DNA from 3 places in the Lysinibacillus sp. GW823-FHT06C08 genome. Region 2 is predicted to be linked to each of the others. Evidence: riboswitches for the same ligand, from Rfam matches in the RefSeq annotation. Region 2 holds a riboswitch; each other region holds the start of a gene.
The links. Region 2 has a riboswitch for S-adenosylmethionine ahead of metK (methionine adenosyltransferase). Riboswitches for the same ligand answer to the same signal wherever they lie in the genome.

Region 1: linked by a shared signal. The riboswitch ahead of AC1Q6O_RS06740 (YezD family protein) and the one ahead of metK (methionine adenosyltransferase) in region 2 are both predicted to bind S-adenosylmethionine.
Region 3: linked by a shared signal. The riboswitch ahead of AC1Q6O_RS21650 (bifunctional homocysteine S-methyltransferase/methylenetetrahydrofolate reductase) and the one ahead of metK (methionine adenosyltransferase) in region 2 are both predicted to bind S-adenosylmethionine.

Annotation. Positions count from the first base shown of each region.
Region 1 is NZ_JBXAHN010000001.1:1,434,315-1,442,546, forward strand. Features, by position in the region: gene AC1Q6O_RS06730 (TetR/AcrR family transcriptional regulator) at 1-526, shown strand, start outside; gene AC1Q6O_RS06735 (DUF418 domain-containing protein) at 510-1,604, shown strand; SAM riboswitch class I at 1,775-1,869, shown strand; gene AC1Q6O_RS06740 (YezD family protein) at 1,903-2,094, shown strand; gene AC1Q6O_RS06745 (flavin reductase family protein) at 2,179-2,664, opposite strand; gene AC1Q6O_RS06750 (VOC family protein) at 2,822-3,607, shown strand; gene AC1Q6O_RS06755 (cold-shock protein) at 3,711-3,911, opposite strand; gene AC1Q6O_RS06760 (formate--tetrahydrofolate ligase) at 4,125-5,804, shown strand; gene AC1Q6O_RS06765 (hydantoinase/oxoprolinase family protein) at 6,246-8,232, shown strand, end outside.
Region 2 is NZ_JBXAHN010000004.1:246,409-254,640, reverse strand. Features, by position in the region: gene pckA (phosphoenolpyruvate carboxykinase (ATP)) at 19-1,605, opposite strand; SAM riboswitch class I at 1,998-2,116, shown strand; gene metK (methionine adenosyltransferase) at 2,400-3,596, shown strand; gene AC1Q6O_RS12845 (gamma carbonic anhydrase) at 3,768-4,280, opposite strand; gene AC1Q6O_RS12840 (alpha/beta hydrolase) at 4,415-5,221, shown strand; gene AC1Q6O_RS12835 (alanine/glycine:cation symporter family protein) at 5,348-6,856, shown strand; gene mnmM (tRNA 5-(aminomethyl)-2-thiouridylate-methyltransferase MnmM) at 6,916-7,494, opposite strand; gene mnmL (tRNA modification radical SAM protein MnmL/YtqA) at 7,491-8,232, opposite strand, start outside.
Region 3 is NZ_JBXAHN010000014.1:33,041-41,272, forward strand. Features, by position in the region: gene AC1Q6O_RS21640 (globin-coupled sensor protein) at 1-987, shown strand, start outside; gene AC1Q6O_RS21645 (protoporphyrinogen oxidase) at 1,177-2,571, shown strand; SAM riboswitch class I at 2,674-2,773, shown strand; gene AC1Q6O_RS21650 (bifunctional homocysteine S-methyltransferase/methylenetetrahydrofolate reductase) at 2,863-4,710, shown strand; gene metH (methionine synthase) at 4,703-8,134, shown strand.

The sequences.
Region 1 (8,232 bases), on a different contig from region 2:
AACAAGCTTAGCCATGATTGCTGCAGAGGTCGGTATATCAAAACCAGCCATTTATTATTATTTTCAATCAAAGGATCAATTAATCACTTACTTATTTGATGAACTGTATAAAGTAATTCAACAAGATGTCGCTGTGGATTATAAAGAGCTTTCTCGCGTTAATTTCAAGGAGGAAGTACTCGAGCTGGGCTATAAGTCTATTGAGGCGCAGGGCAAGGATCCTTATTTTAATAAAATATTTAACCAATATGTACTATTAGCAGCTCGCGATGAAAGCTATAAGAAACAATTAGTAGAGCTAGAAACCAGCTTTTTAACAAGCTTTGTGGAAGTCCTACAATATGGCGTGGAGCTAGGGGTTCTAGAGGATACTCCCACTATAGAAGCAAAGGCACAGATGCTAGCCTTGGTCTATGATAATATCGGTAATTTCATGTTAACAGGTAACCAATTGGACTACAGAGCTATTTGGAAGGAGGCTGTGCATAGTGTTATCCAAGGAGGCGAAGATGGCAATAAGAGATGATAATCGGCGCATTGAAGGTCTTGATTTTGCAAGAGCTCTCGCCATGTTTGGTATGTTCATTGTCAATTTTGGAGTCATAACGGGTTCTACAACGAATGGTTCAACATGGTTGATGGCCTTACAAAATCTATTTGAGGGGCGTGCCTCGGCCGTATTTGTCATGCTAGCAGGAATAGGAACAGCTTTAATGACTCGTCAGGCTAGAGAGACTAAGGACCCAATACTTCTTCGTAAGAATCGACTTACTTTGTGGAAGAGGTCGTTTTTGTTATTCGTGATAGGAATAGTCCTATATGCAGTAGGCTGGACAGGAGATATCTTACATTATTATGGCGTGTATATGTTTGTTGCCGCATGTTTGATTGCCCAATCCAAGAAAATGATGATGTTCATAATCGGTGTCATCCTCATCCTTTCACAATGGCTCCAAATTCAATTTAATTACTTCGCTGGGTGGCATCCAACATATGTATTACTAGAGTATCTTGATTTTTGGACACCGGCAGGATTTATAAGAAATTTGATGTTTAATGGCTATCATCCACTATTTCCCTGGATTTGTTTCTTTCTAATTGGCATGGTAATCGGCACATTAGATTTAACTAATCGTTCATTACGAAAAATCTTATTGGTGATGGGCTTATTGCTAGTCATAATGACGGAGACTTTTTCAACGATATTTATTAAGATGACAACGATCCATTTATTAGATGTAGAGAGTGCATTGTATTTATTTGATACGGGACCGATTCCACCGAATATGATGTATGTTCTATCTAACTCAGCGTCGGCAATTGTCCTTATCGTGGGCTCCATCTATCTTGTTGAGACATGTAAAAATAAAGTAATTGAAGCTTTGATCTTTACGGGACAATTGTCTTTAACGCATTATGTCGGCCATGTTTTTATTGGGATTGGAATATTAATTGTTTGCCAAAAGTTGGAGAATCAGACGCTTACCTTTTCCATGCTATATGCCTGCTGTTACTTTGTAGGATGTGTGCTTGTTTCTGTCTGGTGGAGAGCTAAACATCGTCGAGGTCCCCTTGAATTCTTGATGAGGAAATGGAGTTCGTAATAAATTAATGGATTGCCATCTATTTCTCGTTGATTAGGCATAAAATACTTTAGATATAGATAGTTTTCTAATCTAAAATAATCATTACAAAGTATTCAGCTAGGTTTTCTAATATTTTATATTGACAATCTTATTACAGAATTATAGAATTATTTTCAAGAAACGCAGTACTCTTATCAAGATAGGTGGAGGGACTTGGCCCAATGAAGCCTCGGCAACCGAAACATAGGTGCCACTTCCAACCGATGTATCTGAGAGATAGGAGGGGCTATCAATCAGTTTGATGCATTGGCCTCTTTTGTACAACAAGGATGAAAAAGAAGGGGTGTATCGTATGGCTCAGTCGGCAAAGGTAGAAGATAAGAAATTAGAGGCTATTGCAAAGGCCATTCAAAATCTTGAATTTGGTGAAGTGCATATTACGATTCAGGATGGTGTAATTGTTCAAATTAATAGGCTTGAAAAGCAGAGATTTCCTCAGAAGAAATAAAGGATCATTTCAGTTGAACGATGTGAAAAGGCCACCAATAAGCATGGTTTCCGTTGCTTACAAGTGGCCCTTTTTTTATGGCAATTAGCTATAGAAGCTTTTTGGAATCTGACCGATATGACGGCGATGATAGAGAAGGGGCTCCTTTTGAGAGTTTGTAATATCTAGCACCTGGCCAATAAAAATAGTATGATCACCTGCATCTATTTGCTGAAAGGATTTACATTGTAAAATAGCTGCTGTATCATGTAAAATCGGTAGTCCTAAAGAAGAAGTAGACCATTTTGCTTGAGCAAAGCGATCTGGGACTTTACTTGCAAATAATGTACATAATTGCTCTTGATCACTTGCTAAAATATTGACAGCGAATTTTTCCGCACTCATAAAGTAAGGATGGAGCTGAGATTTTTTATCAAGTGACCATAAAATAAGTAGTGGATCAATAGAAACAGATGCAAAAGAATTGACGGTTAAGCCAATTGGATTCGTTTCATGACAAGCTGTAACAACTGTTACACCTGTAGGATAGTTACCTAATGCCAATTTAAAAGCAGCAACATGATCTGTCATTCAAATCACCTCTTTATAGTTAGTAATAAATTAGTTAACGGAGTTAGTAGGTAAATTGCACTTTTTTCATACCATATAGTAACTCCTTTTCTTAAGTAAATATTAAATCAATTACACATCCAGGTAAAGCTAATGGGGGAAAGAAAGGGGAATTGCCATGACTTTATATTTTGATCATCTGGTACATCAAGTAGAATCACCGGAAAATATAAAGGTTTTCTTCAATAAACGAAATGTCCATACAGTGAACGGTGGTCAACACACGATGTGGGGGACTTACAATACGCTAAGTTATTTTGGCTTAAGCTATATTGAACAAATCGCTATTTATGATCGTGATTTATTTGAGCAAGCGGCCCTGTACCCATATTCCCTACATTATACGTTTAAACGTGATCGTGAGCGCCAAGGATTTTCACGAATTGCCTTGCGCACCAAAAATATTGAAGACGATGGTCAACGATTGCGTGCATTGGGCTATGAAGTATATGGTCCCGATGCTTGTAGCCGCACAAGACCAGACGGCACGATAATCGAATGGAAGCTATTGCATTTTGGCAGACCTGGCCTTTCAGTGGATTTTCCTTTCTTAATTGAATGGGCAGATGGAGATGAGGAGCGTTTGGCTCAATTAAAGGCTAGTGGCGCGATTGATGAAAAACAAGCCATTACAATGGAATCCATTCAGTTTTTTGTCAAGGATGTGGAGGAGACGGTGCAGCTTTGGCAGAAAGTATTACAACTACCCGAGTTTGAGCAGCATGAGCAGTTTATGTCTCTACAGCTAGCGAATATGCGCTTGGATTTTTATGAGGAAGCCTCAGCATCTAGCATGACGCTCGGTCATTTAAAAGAAGGGCCAATCGGTGTAACATTAAAGGATCCACACCGAACAAAGGAAACATTAGTGTGTCCAGGTGCTTTTTATTGGATTAATAAATAAATTAAAAATCCACTTCAATCGTTGAAGTGGATTTTTATGTGCAAACATGCAAAAAGTGGATTGAGCCATTTTCAAATACTTCATCCACTTACTATATTCTAGCTTATAATTTTACAACATTTGATGCTTGCGGGCCGCGATTGCCTTCCACAACATCAAATGAAACCTTTTGACCTTCTTCAAGTGTACGGAAGCCTTCCTCCTGGATGCCCGTAAAATGTACAAATACATCTTCTCCATCATCACATTCAATAAAGCCATAACCCTTTTCATTATTGAACCACTTTACGATCCCATGTTGCATAAGCATTCGCCTCCAATGCGCTTGAAAGTAAGATAAAGTTAAAGAAGTCGTGCTATCAATGAGAAAATGTGAAAAAAATGCATTTTCTCTTAGAACATACATGAATTGAACAAAAATGTCAATTGATTGTCGGAATGCTAGCATATCTGACTTTCTTTTTTTTCACAATTAAGACTATAATGGAAATGAACAACATAGAAAGTAGGATGCCAAATGACAACGAAAAATCAACCATTAACAGATTTAGAAATCGCGAGTCAAGCAGTGATCAAACCTATTACGGAAATTGCCAATGCTGCAGGTATTCCAGAGGATGCACTTGAGCAGTATGGCCGCTACAAAGCGAAGATAGACCCATTAAAAATTACAGCTCAAGGTGAGGACGCAAAGGTTGTATTAGTGTCAGCTATTAGTCCAACCCCAGCAGGTGAAGGGAAGTCGACTGTGACTGTAGGACTAGCTGATGCCCTTCATCAATTAAATAAGAAAGTGATGGTAGCTTTACGTGAACCATCTCTTGGTCCAGTAATGGGCGTAAAAGGTGGCGCAACAGGCGGAGGCTATGCACAGGTAGTACCAATGGAGGATATTAACTTACACTTCACTGGTGACCTTCACGCGATAACAACAGCCAATAATGCTTTATCCGCATTTATTGATAATCATATCCACCAAGGGAATGTCTTAAACATTGATCCACGACGTATTATTTGGAAACGTGTGATGGACTTGAATGATCGTTCATTACGGAAAGTGATTGTCGGATTAGGAGGGCCTGTTCAAGGCATGCCACGTGAAGACGGCTTTGATATTACGGTTGCCTCCGAAATTATGGCAGTGTTCTGTTTAGCAACAAGCATTGAGGATTTACGGGAGCGCATCGCTAGCATTGTAATTGGCTACACATTTGAGCGCGAGCCTGTTTTTGTGCGTGATTTACAGGTAGAGGGTGCCTTAACATTATTATTGAAGGATGCCTTTAAGCCAAACTTAGTACAAACATTAGAAGGGACACCAGCTATTATACATGGTGGTCCATTTGCTAATATTGCCCATGGCTGTAATTCCATTATGGCGACACAAACTGCTCGTAAGCTAGCTGATATTGTGGTGACAGAAGCAGGCTTCGGCTCTGATTTAGGTGCTGAAAAGTTCATGAACATTAAAGCTCGTAAAGCAGGCTTTAAGCCAAGTGCCGTTGTGATCGTAGCAACGATTCGTGCACTAAAAATGCATGGTGGTGTTCCAAAAACATCACTTGTCGGTGAAAATGTGGAAGCCCTGCTCCAAGGGATTGAAAATTTAGCTAAACACGTCGACACGGTACGTACATTTGATGTTGAACCGATTATTGCATTAAATCGTTTCATTACAGACACAGAGGCAGAGCTAGAGGCCGTTCTAAACTGGTGCCAAGAAAATCATGTACGTATTGCCCGAACAAATGTCTGGGAAGAGGGCGGTAAAGGTGGAGTAGCCTTAGCTGAACAAGTACTAGCTGTGTTGGAAGAAGAAAACAACTTCTCACCATTATACGATGTAACAGAGTCCATTGAAGAAAAAGTGCGTACCATTGTACAAAAGGTATATGGTGGAAAAGATGTTCAATTCACAGACCAAGCTAAAAAACAAATGGCTCAAATTGAAAAATTTGGCTGGGATTCTCTACCAATTTGTATGGCGAAAACGCAATACTCTTTATCCGATCAGCCTAGCTTACTTGGACGTCCAGAAGGCTTCACGGTCACAATTCGTGAGGTGATTCCAAAGCTTGGTGCTGGTTTCTTAGTTTGTCTGACAGGCGATATTATGACAATGCCAGGACTACCAAAAGCTCCTGCAGCTTTACGCATGAATGTCGATAATGACGGACATGCGGTAGGATTGTTCTAAATAAATGTTGAAAAGCTGCCCTTTAACAGAGGTGCAGCTTTTTTTATTTTTTAGCTGATTTAAAAGCCTAGTCATTTTAACATCTCCTTCCTCAAATGCCACTAAAAAGGATTCTGATATCTTCCTTCTATACTTGATAACCTGTCGAAACATTCATCATCGCCATTTTTTTTTAGAAAATTTACGATTCTAGTTGAAAACTAGGATTTTTTTTCATGCGATTAAAAACTCGAGAAGCTTCCTTATATAAATGTGTTTGGTATTTTTTATCAATAGTTCTCTGTTATTGGAAGGAAAAAGCGGATTTTTACAAAGAGAAGCAATTGTCAAATGAATTTTTATTTAAAAAATACATTGAATTTTCTTTTTATTTTAAATATAATTTACTTAATTCTAATTCGGAACACTGTTCCGATTATAGGGACACGGAGGGATGGAGTCTTGAAAATCGCAACAGATATTGGCGGTACTTTTACCGACCTAGTTTATACAGATGAGAAAGGAAATCTTCATTTTGACAAGGGGCATACGACGCCAGGGCATTTTGAGGATGGGATATTAAACGTATTAGGACGACATGTAACAGAGGATTCTCTCATGGAATCGTTTATTCATGGTTCTACGGTAATTATTAATACATTAACAGAGAGAAAAGGTGGCAAAGTCGGATTAATTACAACAAAAGGCTTCCGTGATATTTTAGAAATTGCACGTGGTAACCGACCAGACTTATATAATTTTAAATATAAAAAGCCAGAGCCATTTGTAGAGCGTTATTTACGACAAGAAATCGATGAACGCATTGATTTTAAAGGAAATATTATGAAAGCGCTTAATAGGAACGAAGTTGGAGAGATTGTCCGTCAATTTAAGGAATCAGGTGTAGAGGCAATTGCCATTTCGCTTATTCATGGCTATAAAAATCCCATTCATGAGCAGCAATTAAAAGAAGAAATAGTAAAAATTTGGCCCGAGGTGTATATTACACTTTCAAGCGAAACGATTAAGGAATATCGTGAATATGAAAGAACAAATACAACGGTTTTAAATTCATATGTGAAGCCCATTGCTCACGCTTATTTAAAAAGCTTAAAAGAAAAATTGAGCACAGTTGGTATTACGGATCATTTAAAAATTATGCAATCAAATGGTGGGACAACAAGCTTTGATAAAGCTATGGAGTTACCAATCAATCTAGTCGAGTCTGGCCCTGTAGCAGGAATGTTTGGGGCAGCAAAATTAGGTGAGCTTCTAAATGAGTCCAATATTATTGCCTTTGATGTGGGTGGTACGACAGCGAAATGCTCACTTATTACAGATGGCAAAGTAAACGTTACGACAGATTACTATATTGAAAGAAATGAAAAATTTGCTGGCTATCCAATTAAAACTCCAGTTGTAGATATTGTTGAAATCGGCAATGGTGGGGGCTCTATCGCTCGTGTGGATCAGTTCGGTTCCTTAAAGGTTGGTCCGGATTCTGCTGGGGCAAACCCAGGTCCAGTAGCCTATGGGCTAGGCAATACACAGCCAACGATTACGGATGCTAATGTTTATTTAGGAAGATTATCATTAGCAAACTTCGATAATCCAATTTCTATCGACAAAGTAGAGGAAGCACTTGTTGAAGCGATTGCGAAACCATTTAATGTTTCAGCGGAAGAAGCAGCGCAAGGTATATTAGATATTGCGAATTCCAATATGTTAAATGCGTTGAAGCTCATTTCCATTCGTAAAGGCTATGATCCAGAAGACTTTACAATGGTTGCCTTTGGCGGTGGTGGTCCACTACACGCTATTAATTTAGCAGAGGAATTAGGCATGAAAAAGGTCATTATACCTTATGGCTCTTCTGTCTTTTCAGCATTAGGAATGATGATGACAGAATATCGACAAGACTATATCCAAACAAGTTTAATGGGCTTTGATCACGCGCATCTTGCGGAAATTCAAGCGAATATTGATCAAGCTATTGAAAGTGCCTATGCTGACGCACCTTTATCGAAAGAGCATTATTATTTCGAAATTAATTATGATTTACGTTATAAAGGCCAAGAGCATGCAGTCAAATTGAACGCATCGAATATCACGATTGATGATGAAGGGCTTCTTCAATTGGCTGAAGCGTTCCATGTAAAACATAAACAAGAATTTTCATTCGATTTGCCAACTACTCCAATTGAATTAGTAAATCTACACATTACCATCTATGGAAAAGATGAGGCTGTTCAATTTAAAGAATTAGATTTCTCTCATATTGATGTGTCAACATGTATCAAAACAAAGCGCAACTTATATGTGAAAGAAAAGGGTTGGGTTGAAGTCAATGTTTATGACCAGCAAAAGCTTGCTCCTGGGTATGTCATTGCAGGTCCTGCTATCGTTGAAAACCCAACATCTACAGTCGTAATCAATGAGAAGCAATCCA
Region 2 (8,232 bases):
CTTTTCTTGTTCTAGTTGTTATTTTAATGGGCCACCAAGTGTAGTGATGGCTTCAGAAACGTTTGCAAATTTCTGGAAGTTTTCGTTGAATAAACCTGCAAGTTCAGCAGCTTTTGCATCGTATGCAGCTTTATCTGCCCATGCTTCACGAGGATTTAACACTTGTGAAGGTACACCTTCAACTGCTGTTGGGATGTGTAAACCAAATACAGCATCTTGTGTCGTTTCAACATTTGTTAATTTACCATCGATAGCTGCGCGCACCATTGTACGTGTATAAGAAAGCTTCATACGGCTACCAGTACCATATTCTCCACCAGTCCAACCAGTGTTCACTAGGAATACCTGTGCGCCATGTTCGTCAATTTTTTGACCTAACATTTCTGCATAAACTGTTGCAGGAAGTGGAAGGAATGGAGAACCGAAGCAAGTAGAGAATACTGGTTCTGGCTCTGTTACACCACGTTCAGTTCCAGCAAGTTTTGAAGTGAAACCACTTAAGAAGTGATACATAGCTTGCTCTTTTGTTAATTTACTGATAGGAGGTAAAACGCCAAACGCATCAGCTGTTAGGAAGATGATTGTTTTTGGATGACCTGCTACAGAAGGATCAACAATGTTTTCGATGTATTGAATCGGATAAGCTACACGTGTATTTTCTGTTAATGATCCATCATCATAATCACAAATACGAGTTTCTGGATCAACAGCTACGTTTTCTAAAACAGAGCCGAAGCGGATTGCATTGTAGATTTCTGGTTCTTTCTCAGCAGAAAGGTTGATCGTTTTTGCATAGCAACCACCCTCAATATTGAATACACCATTATCAGACCAGCCGTGTTCATCGTCACCGATAAGCTTACGGTCTGGATCAGCGGATAATGTTGTTTTACCAGTACCAGATAGACCGAAGAATAATGCTACATCGCCAGCTTCACCAACGTTTGCTGAACAGTGCATAGAAAGGATACCTTGTTGTGGTAATAAGTAGTTCATAATACCGAAAATAGATTTTTTCATTTCACCAGCATATTCAGTACCACCAATTAAGATAATTTTCTTTTCAAGTGATACAATGATGAATGTTTCAGAAGCAGTACCGTCAACCGCAGGATCTGCTTTAAAGTTAGGAGCTGAGATGACAGTGAAGTCTGCAACATGCGAAGCTAATTCGTCTTTAGTTGGACGGATAAATAATTGATGAGCGAAAAGGTTGTGCCAAGCGTATTCATTAATAACTTGGATGCTTAATTGTGAATCTTTGTCAGCACCAGCAAAGCCTTTGAATACAAATAATTCATCTTGTTCTTTTAAATATTTTATTACTTTTACATACAGGTTATCGAACACTTCAGAGGAAATTGGTTGATTGACTTTACCCCAGTCAATTTGATCTTTTGTGCTTTCTTCTTCTACTGTATATTTATCTTTAGGTGAACGACCAGTGTATTTGCCAGTTTCTGCACGAACTGCGCCATCTACTGTTAACATTGCCTCACCACGAGAAGTAGCTTTTTCTGCTAATTGTGGTACTGAAAGTTGAACGTTAATGTTACCGCCGCTTAATAATTCCTTCAGTTCGTTTGCAATTTCTACTGAATTCATCGATTAAATACCATCCTTTTTTATAGTATTCCCTTGATTTAGAGGGATTTTTTCTTAATTTCAAAAATAGTATAACACAATTGGTTAAATAATCTATACTAATTAAGAAATTATTTTAGAGTTTTTATTACTTTTCAATAAACTGACAAAAAATAATGTTTTTCGAGTAGAAAACATTCAATGCTACAGTAAATTGTCTAAAATTTGAGCCACACATATGTTACCACAAGATGCTAGGTATGTTGTAGGGATTAATTTTCTTCTGTTTACATCATCACCCAAGAATGAAAATTTTTATGGTGATTATTTGTTCCTTCCTTACTATACAGTAATACATAAGAAAATATTTGACAACGTTCTACCTTTTCAGTAACATGAAAATTGAACGGATACTCTTATCCCGAGCTGGTGGAGGGTCAGGCCCTGTGAAACCCGGCAACCTGCATGAATTATTTCACGACATGCGTTGGTGCCAACCTGATGCAAGGGAAAATCCCTTGAACGATAAGAGTGAAAGGTAACGAAGTCATTATTCCTTTCCTCATGTATAGTAACGTGAGTAAAGGATTTTTTTATTGTTAAAAATCAATGTAAAGGTAAGTATATGTAGTTCTTTCCTTATTATAATGACGGATCTTTCGAAATCCTCGTGTTAAAAGTAGCAGTTATTTTTTCACGTAAAGTGAAATGACAACAACAGCGGCTTGAGAGTTCAATCCTTAGGAGCGGACTTGACATGGGTAATGAGTACCGTATTCAAATACTTTTTGTAAGAGTAATAGGAGGAAAACTAAATGACAAAACGTCGACTGTTTACATCAGAAAGTGTAACAGAAGGGCATCCAGATAAAATTTGTGACCAGATTTCGGATGCCATATTAGATGCTATTTTAGCAGAAGATCCAAATGCACGTGTAGCGTGTGAGACAACTGTAACAACAGGATTAGTATTAGTAGCGGGAGAAATTACTACTTCTACTTATGTAGATATCAAAGGTATTGTACGTGATACTGTGGCAGAAATCGGATATACACGTGGGAAATATGGCTTTGATGCTGAAAATTTAGCGGTACTTGTAGCAATTGGTGAGCAATCTCCAGATATTGCTCAAGGTGTTGACCAAGCTTTAGAGGCTCGTGAGGGTTCTATGACAGATGCAGATATTGAAGCAATTGGTGCAGGGGACCAAGGCTTAATGTTTGGCTATGCATGTAATGAAACACCTGAGCTAATGCCGTTACCAATTAGCTTAGCTCATAAGTTAGCACGTCGTTTAACTGAAGTTCGTAAATCTGGTGAGCTAGCTTATTTACGCCCCGATGGTAAAACACAAGTAACAATTGAATACGATGACAATAACGTACCTGTACGTGTCGATACAATTGTTATTTCAACACAGCATGATGAAGAAGCAACACTTGAACAAATTCAGGCTGATCTAAAACAACTTGTGATTGCTCCTGTTGTGCCAAGCGAATTATTAGATACAAAAACAAAATACTTTATCAATCCGACTGGCCGTTTCGTCATTGGTGGGCCAAAAGGAGATGCTGGTTTAACGGGCCGTAAGATAATTGTTGATACATACGGTGGCTATGCACGACACGGTGGCGGTGCATTCTCAGGTAAGGATGCAACAAAAGTTGACCGTTCAGCTGCCTATGCGGCACGTTATGTAGCTAAAAATATTGTAGCAGCTGGTTTAGCAGAACGCGCTGAAGTCCAGTTGGCGTATGCAATTGGCGTGGCACAGCCTGTTTCCATTGCTGTTGATACATTTGGTACAGGAAAAGTGAAGGAAAGCGAAATCGTAGAATGGGTTCGTGAGCTATTTGATTTACGCCCAGCAGGAATTATTAAAATGCTTGATCTTCGTCGTCCAATTTATAAACAAACTGCAGCCTATGGTCACTTCGGTCGTACAGATTTAAATGTACCATGGGAACAAACTGATAAAGCTGACGCATTACGTGTAAAAGCACGTCTGTAAACTATTGTGCTAAAGTGCTGAAGTCGTTAGAAAATTATTCTAATGTATGATGAACAAAAGGGGCTTTTCTGCCCCTTTTGTTTTTTTGCAAAAATGCCCCGCCTTTATTCCTTGAACAATGGTCATGGAAAGCGAGGGATTTTTTATAATGAATGTATTCTTTATAAGCTTTTATTTTTGTAGAGATTTATAATACTGACCTTTTTCTACGTATTCACGTACGATACGCTCCATATCCTCTTTATCCTCAGCGTTTAATTCTCGGACAACTTTCGCTGGACGACCTAATGCTAAGCTATTTGGAGGTATGACTTTACCAGGAGGCACAAGACTTCCGGCTCCAATAAATGCACCCTCTCCAATCTCTGCTCCGTCTAAAATAATGGAGCCCATACCGATTAAGGCATTTTTTCGAATGGTACAGCTATGTAAAGTCACTTGGTGTCCTACTGTGACCTCATCTTCAATGATGAGTGGAAACCTAGGACTTTGATGTAAGCAGCAAAGATCTTGGATACTTACCCGTTCACCAATAATTGTTGGTGAAACATCGCCACGAATTACGGTATTAAACCAAATAGTTGTTTCAGCTCCAATTGTTACGTCTCCGGTAACAGTTGCATAATCGGCAATAAAAACAGATGGATCGATCTTTGGTGTTTTATCTTTAAATGGATAAATCATGAGAATCGCCTCTTTTCTTTCTGTAGATATAGTATTATCGTATCAAATACGCAACTTTAAGGAAATATAAAATTAAAATGTGCTGTTATTTCGATATAATCAAATTGTAATTATTTTTTAGGAGGACTATGTGAATGTGGAAATGGGAAGCTGATGGACAAGCAAAGGCTGTGATTGCTATTCTTCATGGTGCTTATGAAAACCACCGTTGGTATGCATGGCTTATAGAAAAATTAAGAATGGAAGGCTTCCACATAGTCATGGGGGATCTACCGAATCATGGCATCAATGCAAGATTTGCGCGTGTCCATGATGAGGACTTCAAATTGTACAATAAATATACAAGAAATCTCATTGAGAATGCCTTTTCATATAATTTGCCAACCTTTGTAATAGGGCATGGATTAGGCGCTACTTTAGTTCTTCATACCATGCAAAAGAAAAAGTATGAGTGTGCAGGTATTATTTTGACATCACCCTGGCTGCATTTGAAGCTTTTACCAGGTAAATTATCAAATGCTTTAACGAGTTTGAGTGCATTAACAGCAAATGTTAAATTGACGCATGACCTGACATTTGAAACATTAACGCGCAGTGTTGAGGGTAGAGAGGAAATGAAGGATGATATTCCATTTATGTCTGTTGTTTCAGTGAAATGGTATCGTGAGCTTCAACAGATGATGAAAAATTTAGTTATGCTACCTAAGCATGAATTTCCTAATATGCCTATGTTAATTATGACAGCTGAAAAAGATAAAATTACGGAAACTCGACAAATGCGCAATTGGCTTCATCAGCAAGAGCTAACCGAGTTTCAATTTAAAGAATGGGCAAATTGTTATCATAATTTATTTCATGAAGTAGAGCGTGAAGAGATTTTTATGTATATTCGAGATTTTATCAATAATGCTCTTAGACGGATTGGATATATAATAAAATAGTTTCGACACCTTCCAAATAATAGGATCCTTACTTAAATATTGTTACTTAAATATAATATTGTAATTTTCTGAAAAGTGTAATAATATAGTGACTTAAAGTAAGGTAATTCAAATTGGAGGGGTAAGATGGATGTAGTTGTTGGCAAATTGAATGACATATTATGGGGACCTTGGTTTATTTATGGTATCTTGTTGATTGGGCTTTTTTTCTCAGTCATTACAAGATTCCTGCAAGTAAGACTTATTAAAGATATGTTTGTGTTAATGTTTAAGGGGGAGAAATCAGAAAAGGGGATTTCCTCCTTCCAAGCAATGTCTATCGCACTATCGGGTCGTGTAGGTACAGGGAATATTGCCGGTACTGCAACAGCTATTGGGATGGGTGGACCTGGTGCTGTCTTTTGGATGTGGGCAATTGCTTTTATTGGTGCGGCAACCGCATATGTAGAATCAACATTAGCGCAAATCTATAAAGAAGAGAAAGATACTGAATATCGTGGTGGACCGGCCTATTACATAGAAAAAGGAATGGGTCAAAAATGGTTTGCAGTGATTTTCGCTGTAGCTGCTTTGATTGCTATGTTAATACTTATGCCAGGTGTGCAATCGAATGCCATTGCAGGAGCTGTTGAAAACGCTTTCGGTATTGAAACTTGGATTACAGGACTAATTATTGTCGTTTTACTTGGTGCTATCATTATTGGGGGCGTTAAATCGATTGCCAACGCTGCACAGGTAATTGTACCGTTCATGGCAATAGCCTATATTATTATGGCAATTATTATAATCGCTATGAATATTTCAGAGGTACCATCCGTCTTTGCTTTAATTTTCTCAAGTGCATTTGGAGCACAAGAAATATTTGGAGGTATTATTGGCTCCGCAATTGCTTGGGGTGTGAAACGAGGAATCTATTCAAATGAGGCTGGTCAAGGGACTGGGGCGCACCCAGCTGCCGCAGCAGAAGTATCCCACCCTGCTAAACAAGGGATTGTCCAAGCAGCGTCTGTATACATTGATACCTTATTAATTTGTTCAGCTACAGCCTTTATGATTTTATTTACGGGTATGTATAATGTACAAGATGAAAAGGCAGCCGAAGGAACAGATCCATTTATCCATGTTGGGGAATTCAATAAAGGCGGCTTAACGGGTGATGAGCAAATGACATTTGCTAAGAGTATTCAGGAAGGTGCTGCGTATACGCAATATGCAGTTGAATCATCCTTACCTGGACTTGGTGCACCATTTGTAGCTATCGCACTATTCTTCTTTGCCTTTACAACGATTATGGCGTATTACTATATCGCTGAAACAAATGTGGCTTATTTATTTAGAGGTAGTACCGAAAAGGTCTTCATCTGGATTGCGAAAATAGCGATTTTAATTGCAGCATTCTATGGCACAATCCGTACGTCTGGACTCGCTTGGGCAATGGGGGATGTAGGTCTTGGTCTGATGGTATGGATTAACGTTTTAGCCATTTTAATTATTATGAAACCGGCTATCGTTGCTTTAAAAGATTACGAGAAACAGAAAAAAGAAGGAAAAGACCCTGTCTTTGATCCTCGTAAACTAGGCATTAAAGGCGCAGATTTCTGGGTAGACTATAATGAAAAACGTAAAAATAAATAGGTAAAGAGAAAGGCTAACTAATAGTTCCCACTATACTATTAGTTAGCCTTTTAAATTGTCTATAAATTAGGATAATCCTTCATCTTTTCTAACGCAATGACGAATGGAGGGTCATTTTGCTGATTGAGAAATTCGTATTTTAAGACATGGACATATTTTTGTGGAAGTTGGCTGACAAAGTCTATTACAGTATCTCGTTCTTCTTTGCCACCAGGGTGACCATGATAAATAACAAGGATGATTAAACCGCCAACCTTTAAAAGCTTAAGCAAGTCTTCAATAGCCTGAATCGTTGTACTAGGCTTGGTAATAATATCATGATTGCCACCCGGCAAATAGCCGAGATTAAAAATGGCTGCGGCTACTTTCTTGTGTACGAAATTGGCTACTTCTTCATGCCCTTTATTTAAAACAAGGGCGCGATGTTCTAAACCATGGTCTAGTAGACGATGTAGTGTTGCGTCGACTGCTTCTTTTTGGACATCAAAAGCATAAACTTGTCCTTCATCCCCGACTAGCTGTGCTAAAAACAGCGTATCATGGCCATTTCCGGCAGTGGCGTCAACAACTGTATCTCCTTCTTCCACACTATCTTTTAGTAGCTGTTGAGCATATTGTAAAACTCGTTGTAGTTTCATTTAACAACCTCAGTCTTATAAAATTTCCCCTGCCAACTACCACGGCGCTCCAATTCGGCATCGATGCCATTCAATACTTCCCATTTATTAACGCTCCACATTGGACCAATCATTAAATCTATAGGTCCATCACCTGTAATGCGATGAATGACCATATCGGGTGGTAAAATTTCTAGCTGATCAGCGACTAGTTTTGTATAAACATCCTGATCTAAAAACTCGAGCATCCCTTTTTCATATTGCTTCACCATTGGTGTCCCTTTTAATAAATGAAGTAAGTGGATTTTAATACCTTGGACATCTAGCTTCGCCACTGCTCGTGCAGTTTCCATCATCATGTCATAATCTTCAAGCGGTAGACCATTTATAATATGTGAGCAAACACGAATACCATGCTTTCGAAGTTTTTCAACGCCCTCCACATAGGTTGCATAATCATGTGCACGATTAATAAGATTGGCAGTTTTTTCATGAACGGTTTGAAGACCAAGCTCAATCCATAAATACGTACGCTTGTTTAATTCTGCTAAATATTCTACAACATCATCTGGTAAACAATCAGGTCGAGTAGCAATAGAAAGACCTATAACACCTTCCTGCGCCAAAGCAGCTTCGAATTTTTCCTTTAACACTGGGAGCGGGGCATGTGTATTCGTATAGGCCTGAAAATAAGCCATATATTTGCCGTCTTTCCATTTTTGGTGCATTTTGTCTCGAATTTCAGCGAATTGAACTTCA
Region 3 (8,232 bases), on a different contig from region 2:
ATTGATGAGGAATTTTACCAAAGGCGTGTGAAAATTGCAAAGGTGCACGTACATATTGGGCTTAGAACACAATGGTATATTTGCGCGTTCCAAGATTTATCTCTCTCATTTATAGACTTGGTTGAACAGCATATCGATCATCCGCGAGATCAGTTTAATACAATAAGGGCCATTTCTAAAATTTGTAATTTCGAGCAGCAACTTGTTTTAGAGGCATATGAAAATACTGTTGAACAGCATAAAGAAAACATGGAACTAGAAAAAGAAGCAATTGAACGACAAATTGTACACTCCTCTGAATTGCTTGCGACCATTTCACAGGAAACCAATAATTCATTTTGCAGACTAAGCGAGCAGTCTGGGGAAATTGAACAATTGGCAAAGAGATCGCTAGAAGTGTCTACGCTGGCTGAAAACCAAGCACTGGATGGACGTGAATGTTTAAAGAAACAATCACTAAATATGCATAATATTATTCAATCTCTTCATGATATAGAAGAAAATATTGAACAATTATCTGATATGTCGAAGGAAATGGAAACGATTATGAGTGTCGTTACCAATATTGCCAATCAGACCAATTTGTTAGCCTTAAATGCTGCTATTGAAGCAGCCCGTGCCGGAGAAGCAGGGAAGGGATTTAGTGTAGTAGCTGATGAAGTACGTAAATTATCCATTCAAACAAAGGAATCTGTCACCGCTGTTGCATTATTGTTGCAAAAAACGAGTGAACGCACCGGGAAATTAGAGCAATCTCTCATTCATATCCAAGATGAGGTGGCATCTGGTGAGGATAATATGTTACACACGGAAGGACAATTTACAAATATAGTAGGGGCAATGACAGAAGCAAAAGATCAAAATGATTGCATGGCGACGAAAATACAAGCAATCGCAGGTATATTAAGTGGGTTGGGTAGTTCTTTTACTGAAGTAACGAACTCAGCAGAAAAATTAGCTAGCTTTGCCCAAAATTTAAAAAGCTAGATCACTAGTAGCTATATTAAACACTATAGTACTCATTATAATGTGTGTTTAGTAAGCATATTCTTGGAGCTAGAGTTATCTCACAGTTGAGATAGCTCTATTTTTGCTAAATTTGTAAAGGGTTTAACGTAATTTTCAATGAAAATAAGTTTATACTGTAGACAGAACTAAAAATAGGGGCGGTTTACTATGAAAACAGTTGTTGTATTAGGTGGCGGTATTACTGGTTTATGCACAATGCATTATCTGCAACGCCAAGTGAAGGAAAAAAATTTAGATGTTCAGCTAGTGCTCGTAGAAAAAAATACATATTTAGGTGGCAAACTATATTCAGCCTATGAACAAGGTTTTATTATGGAAACTGGTGCTGATTCAATCGTAGCTCGCCATAAAGGTGTAATGGAGCTAGTGCAGGAGCTAGACTTTGAAGATCATCTCGTTTACAACGAAACAGGTATATCCTATATTTATACAAATAACGAGCTGCACGCCATTCCAGCGGATTCTACTTTCGGTATACCTATGAGTGTGGCATCACTTGAGGAAAGCACACTTATCTCTGACCAGGCCAAACAAGAAGCTTTAAAAGATTTAACTTTACCCAATGCAGGTTTTACAAAAGAAAGCTCAATAGGGGAATTTTTAACTTATTATCTTGGCGAAGAGCTTGTGGAAAATCAAATTGCACCTGTTTTAGCAGGTGTCTATTCTGGTGATTTACACCAACTTTCTATTGCCTCCACTTTACCGTATTTAATTGACTATAAAAATGACTATGGAAGTATCATAAAAGGTTTTGATGCGAATCGTGAGCAATTTGTTAAAGCTGCTAATAAAAAATTTATTTCATTTCAAAATGGATTATCCTCTTTAATTGAGCGATTAGAACAGAAATTAACAGAGGTAGACATCATTAAAGGGGTAGCCACAAATCATGTCCAAAAAATGGAGAACAAGTATTCGATTTCATTAGCAAATGGTCAATACATTGAGGCAGATTATGTTGTTCTAGCGCTACCGAATGAAGCGGTTCAAAGTATATTACAGGACGACTCCTTAACACATTATTTTGATCAGTTTACTACAGCATCAGCCATTACTATTTATCTAGGCTTTGATGTGCCTGATGCAAACTTACCTGCGGATGGAACAGGCTATATTGTATCGCATAATTCTGATGTCACTTGTAATGCAGCAACTTGGACGAGTCGCAAGTGGAAGCATACATCGAAAAACAATCAACTACTTGTTCGCCTATTCTATAAGAGTATTAATCCGGCGTATGAGCAGTTACGTAAAATGACTGACGACGAATTGGCAGCCGTCGCTTTAGAAGATGTTCGGAAAAGCCTAGGAATTGATGAAAAGCCAACCGTTGTGAATGTCACAAAGTGGATTGATCAAATGCCTAAATATGACTTAGCTCACCGGGAAGCGCTACAAGGCTTACTACTAGAGCTGAATGAAAACTATCCGAATTTATCGATAGCGGGTTGCTCTTATTTTGGAGTAGGTATTGGTGCTTGCATTCAAAATGGGAAAAAAATTGGTGAAGAGCTTGCAGAAGAACTATCCAATTTCTAAGTTTTTAAGCAAATAATTTCTTTGTTATGTGAAATAGTCTTGACTCATTCGTCTGTAAACGATATGATTCTTTTAATTATTTAAAAAATTCATACTTAATAATTCTTATCAAGAGAAGCAGAGGGACTGGCCCATTGAAGCTTCAGCAACCAACTTTTTGTCAGGTGCTAAATCCAGAAGACCGTTGAGTCGAAGATGAGAAGGAACAATAATGATGAGTCGTTAAAGCCTTCTTTTTATATAAAAGAAGGCTTTTTATTATACAGAAATAGAGGAAGAGAGGCTAGTTTTATGGGATTGCTTGAAAAATTAAAAACGCATGTATTGACGGCAGACGGTGCAATAGGCACAGTGTTGTATGGCTATGGATTGGAGTATTGTCATGAGGAAATGAATGTTCAGAGACCTGAATTAATTGAAAAGATTCATAGAGAATATATCGCAGCGGGTGCTGATATTATTCAAACGAATACGTACGGTGCCAATGCCATTAAATTAGCTCGCTATGGACTAGAATCAAGTGTCAAACAATTTAATGAAGCAGCTATTACTATTGCTAAGCGAGCAGCAGCGGATGGCGGTCAATTTGTTTTAGGAACAATTGGTGGAATTCGTGGCATTCGTAAAAGCGATGCAACATTAGATGACATATTAGCGACCGTTGAAGAGCAGGCAAGTGTGTTACTTGCAGGAAATCCTGATGGCCTTTTACTCGAAACTTATTATGATTTTGAAGAATTAACAGCAACATTAAACGTGCTACGCGCCAAAACTAATATACCGATAATTGCTCAAGTATCTATGCATGAGCCTGGTGTTTTACAAAATGGTATGTCTTTAAATAATGCGCTACATGAGTTAGAGATTCTTGGTGCAGATATTGTTGGTGTCAATTGCCGTCTAGGTCCATATCATACGATTCAAGCGTTTGAGGCTGTAGAACTTCCGGCAAAGGCATTTATGTCAGCCTATCCAAATGCTTCGCTATTAGATTTAGAGGACGGGCGTGTTGTTTATGAGTCGGAGGCTGATTATTTTGGTCGCGCTGCTGTTGAACTGCGTGATCAGGGTGTTCGCTTAATTGGGGGTTGTTGTGGTACGACACCAAAGCATATTGCAGCCGCAAAGAAGTATTTAGAAGAGCTATCACCAGTTAGTGAAAAGCATGCGAAGCCTAAAAAGATTGAAATTGTTCGTGATGCCGAGCCAGCTAAATTTGAACCACTTCATGAAAAAGTAAAGCGTGAACGCTCGGTCATCGTAGAGTTGGATACACCTAGACACTTAGAAATAGATGGATTTCTTGAAGGGGCCAAACAACTATATGAGGCAGGTGCCGATGTAGTGATGATGGCAGACAATTCATTGGCATCCCCACGTATTAGCAATATTGCAATGGGGGCGTTATTGAAAAGTACTAATGGCGTGCGCCCCCTTACACATATTACCTGTCGAGATCGTAATTTAATTGGTCTTCAATCACATTTAATGGGGTTAAATGCCTTAGGAATTCATGATGTGCTAGCTGTTACGGGTGACCCAACGAAGGTTGGAGATTTCCCTGGTGCCACTAGCGTATATGATGTCTCCTCGATGGAGCTTATCCAATTAATTAAACAATTAAATGAAGGGGTTTCTTTCTCAGGGAAACCACTACGGAAAAAGGCTAACTTCTCTGTGGCTGCTGCATTTAACCCTAATGTTCGTGTTTTAGATCGTGCTGTGGCACGCTTAGAAAAAAAGATTGAGCATGGAGCAGACTATTTCATTTCACAGCCTGTTTATACAAAGGAAAAAATTATAGAAATATATGAAGCAACGAAGCATTTACAAGCACCGATTTATATTGGCATTATGCCCGTTACGAGTTATAAAAGTGCAGAGTTTTTACATCATGAGGTGCCAGGCATAAAATTATCTGAAGATGCTTTATCAAGGATGAAAGCATGTGGTGAAGATAAGGAACGCGCTACACTTGAGGGGATTGCAATTGCCAAGGAATTAGTAGAAGTGGCTGCGCAATATTTCCAAGGTATTTACCTTATTACACCATTTTTACGCTACGATGTGACATTAGAATTAATGAAATATATAGAGCAATTGGATGAACAGAAAAAAGGGGTAAGTATAAATGGCTAAGCACATGATTGAAGAACAACTTGATAAAAGAATATTAATTCTAGATGGCGCAATGGGAACCATGCTGCAAAATGAAAACTTATCAGCAGATGATTTTGGTGGAGAGGACCTAGATGGCTGTAATGAAAATTTAGTGCTTACTAGACCTGATGTCATTGAGAAAATTCATCATAAGTACTTAGAGGCAGGGGCAGATATTATTTGTACAAATACATTTGGTGGAACACCTCTTGTATTAAATGAATATAATCTAGGTGCAAAAGCGGAAGAAATTAATAAACGTGCAGTTGAAATTGCCCGTCAAGCAGTTGACAATTATACGACTTCCGACTGGCCCCGCTTTGTTGCAGGCGCAATGGGTCCAACAACGAAGACGTTGTCAGTTACAGGCGGCATTACATTTGATGAATTAGAAGAAAATTTCTTTGTGCAGGCAAAGGCATTGATTGAAGCAGGGGCAGATGTGCTATTGCTAGAGACAAGTCAGGATATGTTAAATGTGAAAGCAGGTACCCTTGGGGTAACTCGTGCTTTCGAGGTAACTGGTAAAGAATTACCTGTGATGATTTCTGGAACAATTGAGCCTATGGGGACTACTCTTGCAGGGCAAACCATTGATGCCTTTTATATTTCCATCGAGCATATTCAACCATTATCGGTGGGCTTAAACTGTGCGACGGGACCTGAATTTATGACGGATCATATTCGCTCATTAGCAGAGCTGTCAACGGGGTATATTAGCTGTTATCCAAATGCAGGCTTACCTGATGAAGAAGGATGTTATCATGAGTCTCCAGAATCTTTATCGCAAAAATTAAAAGGATTTGCAGAAAAGGGTTGGCTCAATATTGTGGGTGGATGCTGTGGTACAACTCCTGCACATATTGCGGCTATACGTGAAATTTTAAAAGATGAAAAGCCTCGTCAGCTACCAGAAAAAACGCATGGTCACGCAGTATCAGGTATCGAGCCACTTCTATACGATGATTCTATGCGTCCGTTATTTATTGGGGAAAGAACAAATGTTATTGGTTCTCGTAAATTCAAAAACTTAATTATTGATGGGAAATTTGAGGAAGCAGCAGAGATCGCAAGGGCGCAAGTGAAAAATGGCGCACATGTCATAGATATTTGCTTGGCGAACCCAGATCGTGATGAATTAGCAGATATCCGTGGCTTTATGCAGGAGGTCGTGAAAAAAGTTAAGGTTCCACTTGTTATTGATTCCACAGACGAAAAGGTTATTGAAGAGGCACTCAAGTTTTCGCAAGGGAAGGCCATCATTAACTCTATTAATCTAGAAGATGGTGAAGAACGGTTTGATGCCGTATTGCCATTAGTGAAAAAGTACGGTGCCTCGTTAGTTGTGGGAACAATCGATGAAACAGGGATGGCAGTCGATCGTCATCGGAAGCTTGAAATTGCTGAACGTTCCTATCAATTACTCACAGAAAAATGGGGAATGCAACCTGAAGATATCATTTTTGACCCATTAATGTTCCCAGTAGGAACGGGAGATGAGCAATATATTGGCTCAGCACTAGAAACAATTGAAGGAATTCGTCTCATTAAAGAAAAAATGCCCCGTGCATTAACGGTGCTTGGAGTTAGTAATATTTCGTTTGGCTTACCACCGGTTGGACGCGAGGTTCTCAATGCTGTATATCTTTATCATTGTACACAGGCTGGTTTAGATTATGCCATTGTCAATACTGAAAAGCTAGAACGGTATGCCTCAATTCCAGAAGCGGAAATTAAACTAGCCAATGACTTGTTATTTAATACAAATGATGAAACATTAGCCGTATTTACCGATTTTTATCGTGATAAAAAGAAGGAAAAGACTGAAGCAGATATTCCGAAAACTGTAGAAGGTCGCTTAGCCTACTATATATTGGAGGGGACCAAAGAAGGACTTATTGCTGATTTAGAGGCTGCCCGAGAAATATTTGAGTCACCTCTTGATATTATAAATGGGCCTTTAATGAATGGGATGGCTGAGGTTGGTCGTTTATTTAATGATAACCAATTGATCGTAGCAGAGGTTTTACAATCTGCTGGAGTGATGAAGGCTGCTGTTGCCCATTTAGAGCAATATATGGAGAAGAACGAGGAGAGTGCAGGCAAGGGGAAAATGGTGCTTGCTACTGTAAAAGGTGATGTGCACGATATTGGAAAAAACCTTGTTGATATTATTTTAAGTAACAATGGCTATAAGGTTGTAGATTTAGGTATTAAGGTGACGCCTGCTCAATTAATAGAAGCTATTCGCAAGGAAAAGCCAGATTTCATTGGGTTATCGGGTCTATTAGTTAAATCAGCACAGCAGATGGTCACTACCGCCCAAGATTTCAAAGAGGCAGGAATTGATGTGCCAATTTTAGTAGGTGGAGCTGCACTTTCCCGGCGTTTTACGGAAACAAAAATTGCTGATGAATATGGTGGTCCTGTTATTTACGCAAAGGATGCGATGCAGGGATTAGAGCAGGCCAATTTATTAATGGGTGCGGGGACACGTGAAAATTTCTTAGCAGAAATAGCGGAATCTCGCCAAAAACGTTTAGAGGCAGATGAAAAACGAGCAGCTCGTCCTGTCAAAGAGATTACAATAAAACCTGCTCGTACAGTAAAGGAAGCACCCGTATTTTTACCGGCTGATTTGCGTCGTCATGTAAAGAAAGAATATGCTGTTTCACATTTATATCCATATGTGAATATGCGGACATTGCTTGGGCACCATCTGGGGTTAAAAGGGCAAGTTCAACCATTACTAGATGCTGGCGATCCTAGAGCAACAGAGCTTAAAGATTTAGTGGATGATTATTTAAAAAGTGATCTTTTAAAGCCTTCAGGTTTATATCAATTTTTCCCTGCCCAAGCAGATGGAGATGATGTAATTATTTATGATCCAGCAGATAACAAAACAGAAATTGAACGTTTTACTTTCCCACGTCAGCAGGTCGAACCTTTTTTATGCCTGGCTGATTTCTTAAGAACGGTAGAAAGTGGAGAAATGGATTATGTTGCACTTATGGTAGTGACAGCAGGGCAAGGAGTTATGGCAAAAGCTCGTCAACTAAAAGAAGATGGTAAATTTCTTGAAAGTCATGCCTTGCAGTCGACGGCACTAGAATTAGCAGAGGGCTTTGCTGAACGCATGCATCAAGAAATTCGTGATCAATGGGGTTTCCCAGACGTGACAGACTTCACGATGCGCGATCGTTTTGCGGCTAAGTATCAGGGGCAACGTTTTTCATTTGGTTATCCAGCATGCCCAAACTTAGAGGATCAAGAAAAATTGTTTGGCTTATTAAAGCCTGAGGATATTGGTGTTCATTTAACGGAAGGCTTTATGATGGAGCCAGAAGCATCTGTATCGGCGATTGTTTTTGCTCATCCTGATGCTCGATACTTCAATGTATAAGGCGTAAAATATGAGGATATAGATAGTGGATGGATTGCCTATCTATATCTTCTTTTCTTGCTATTGAAGGTAAGGATAATTTCGGAAGGACGTGAGGA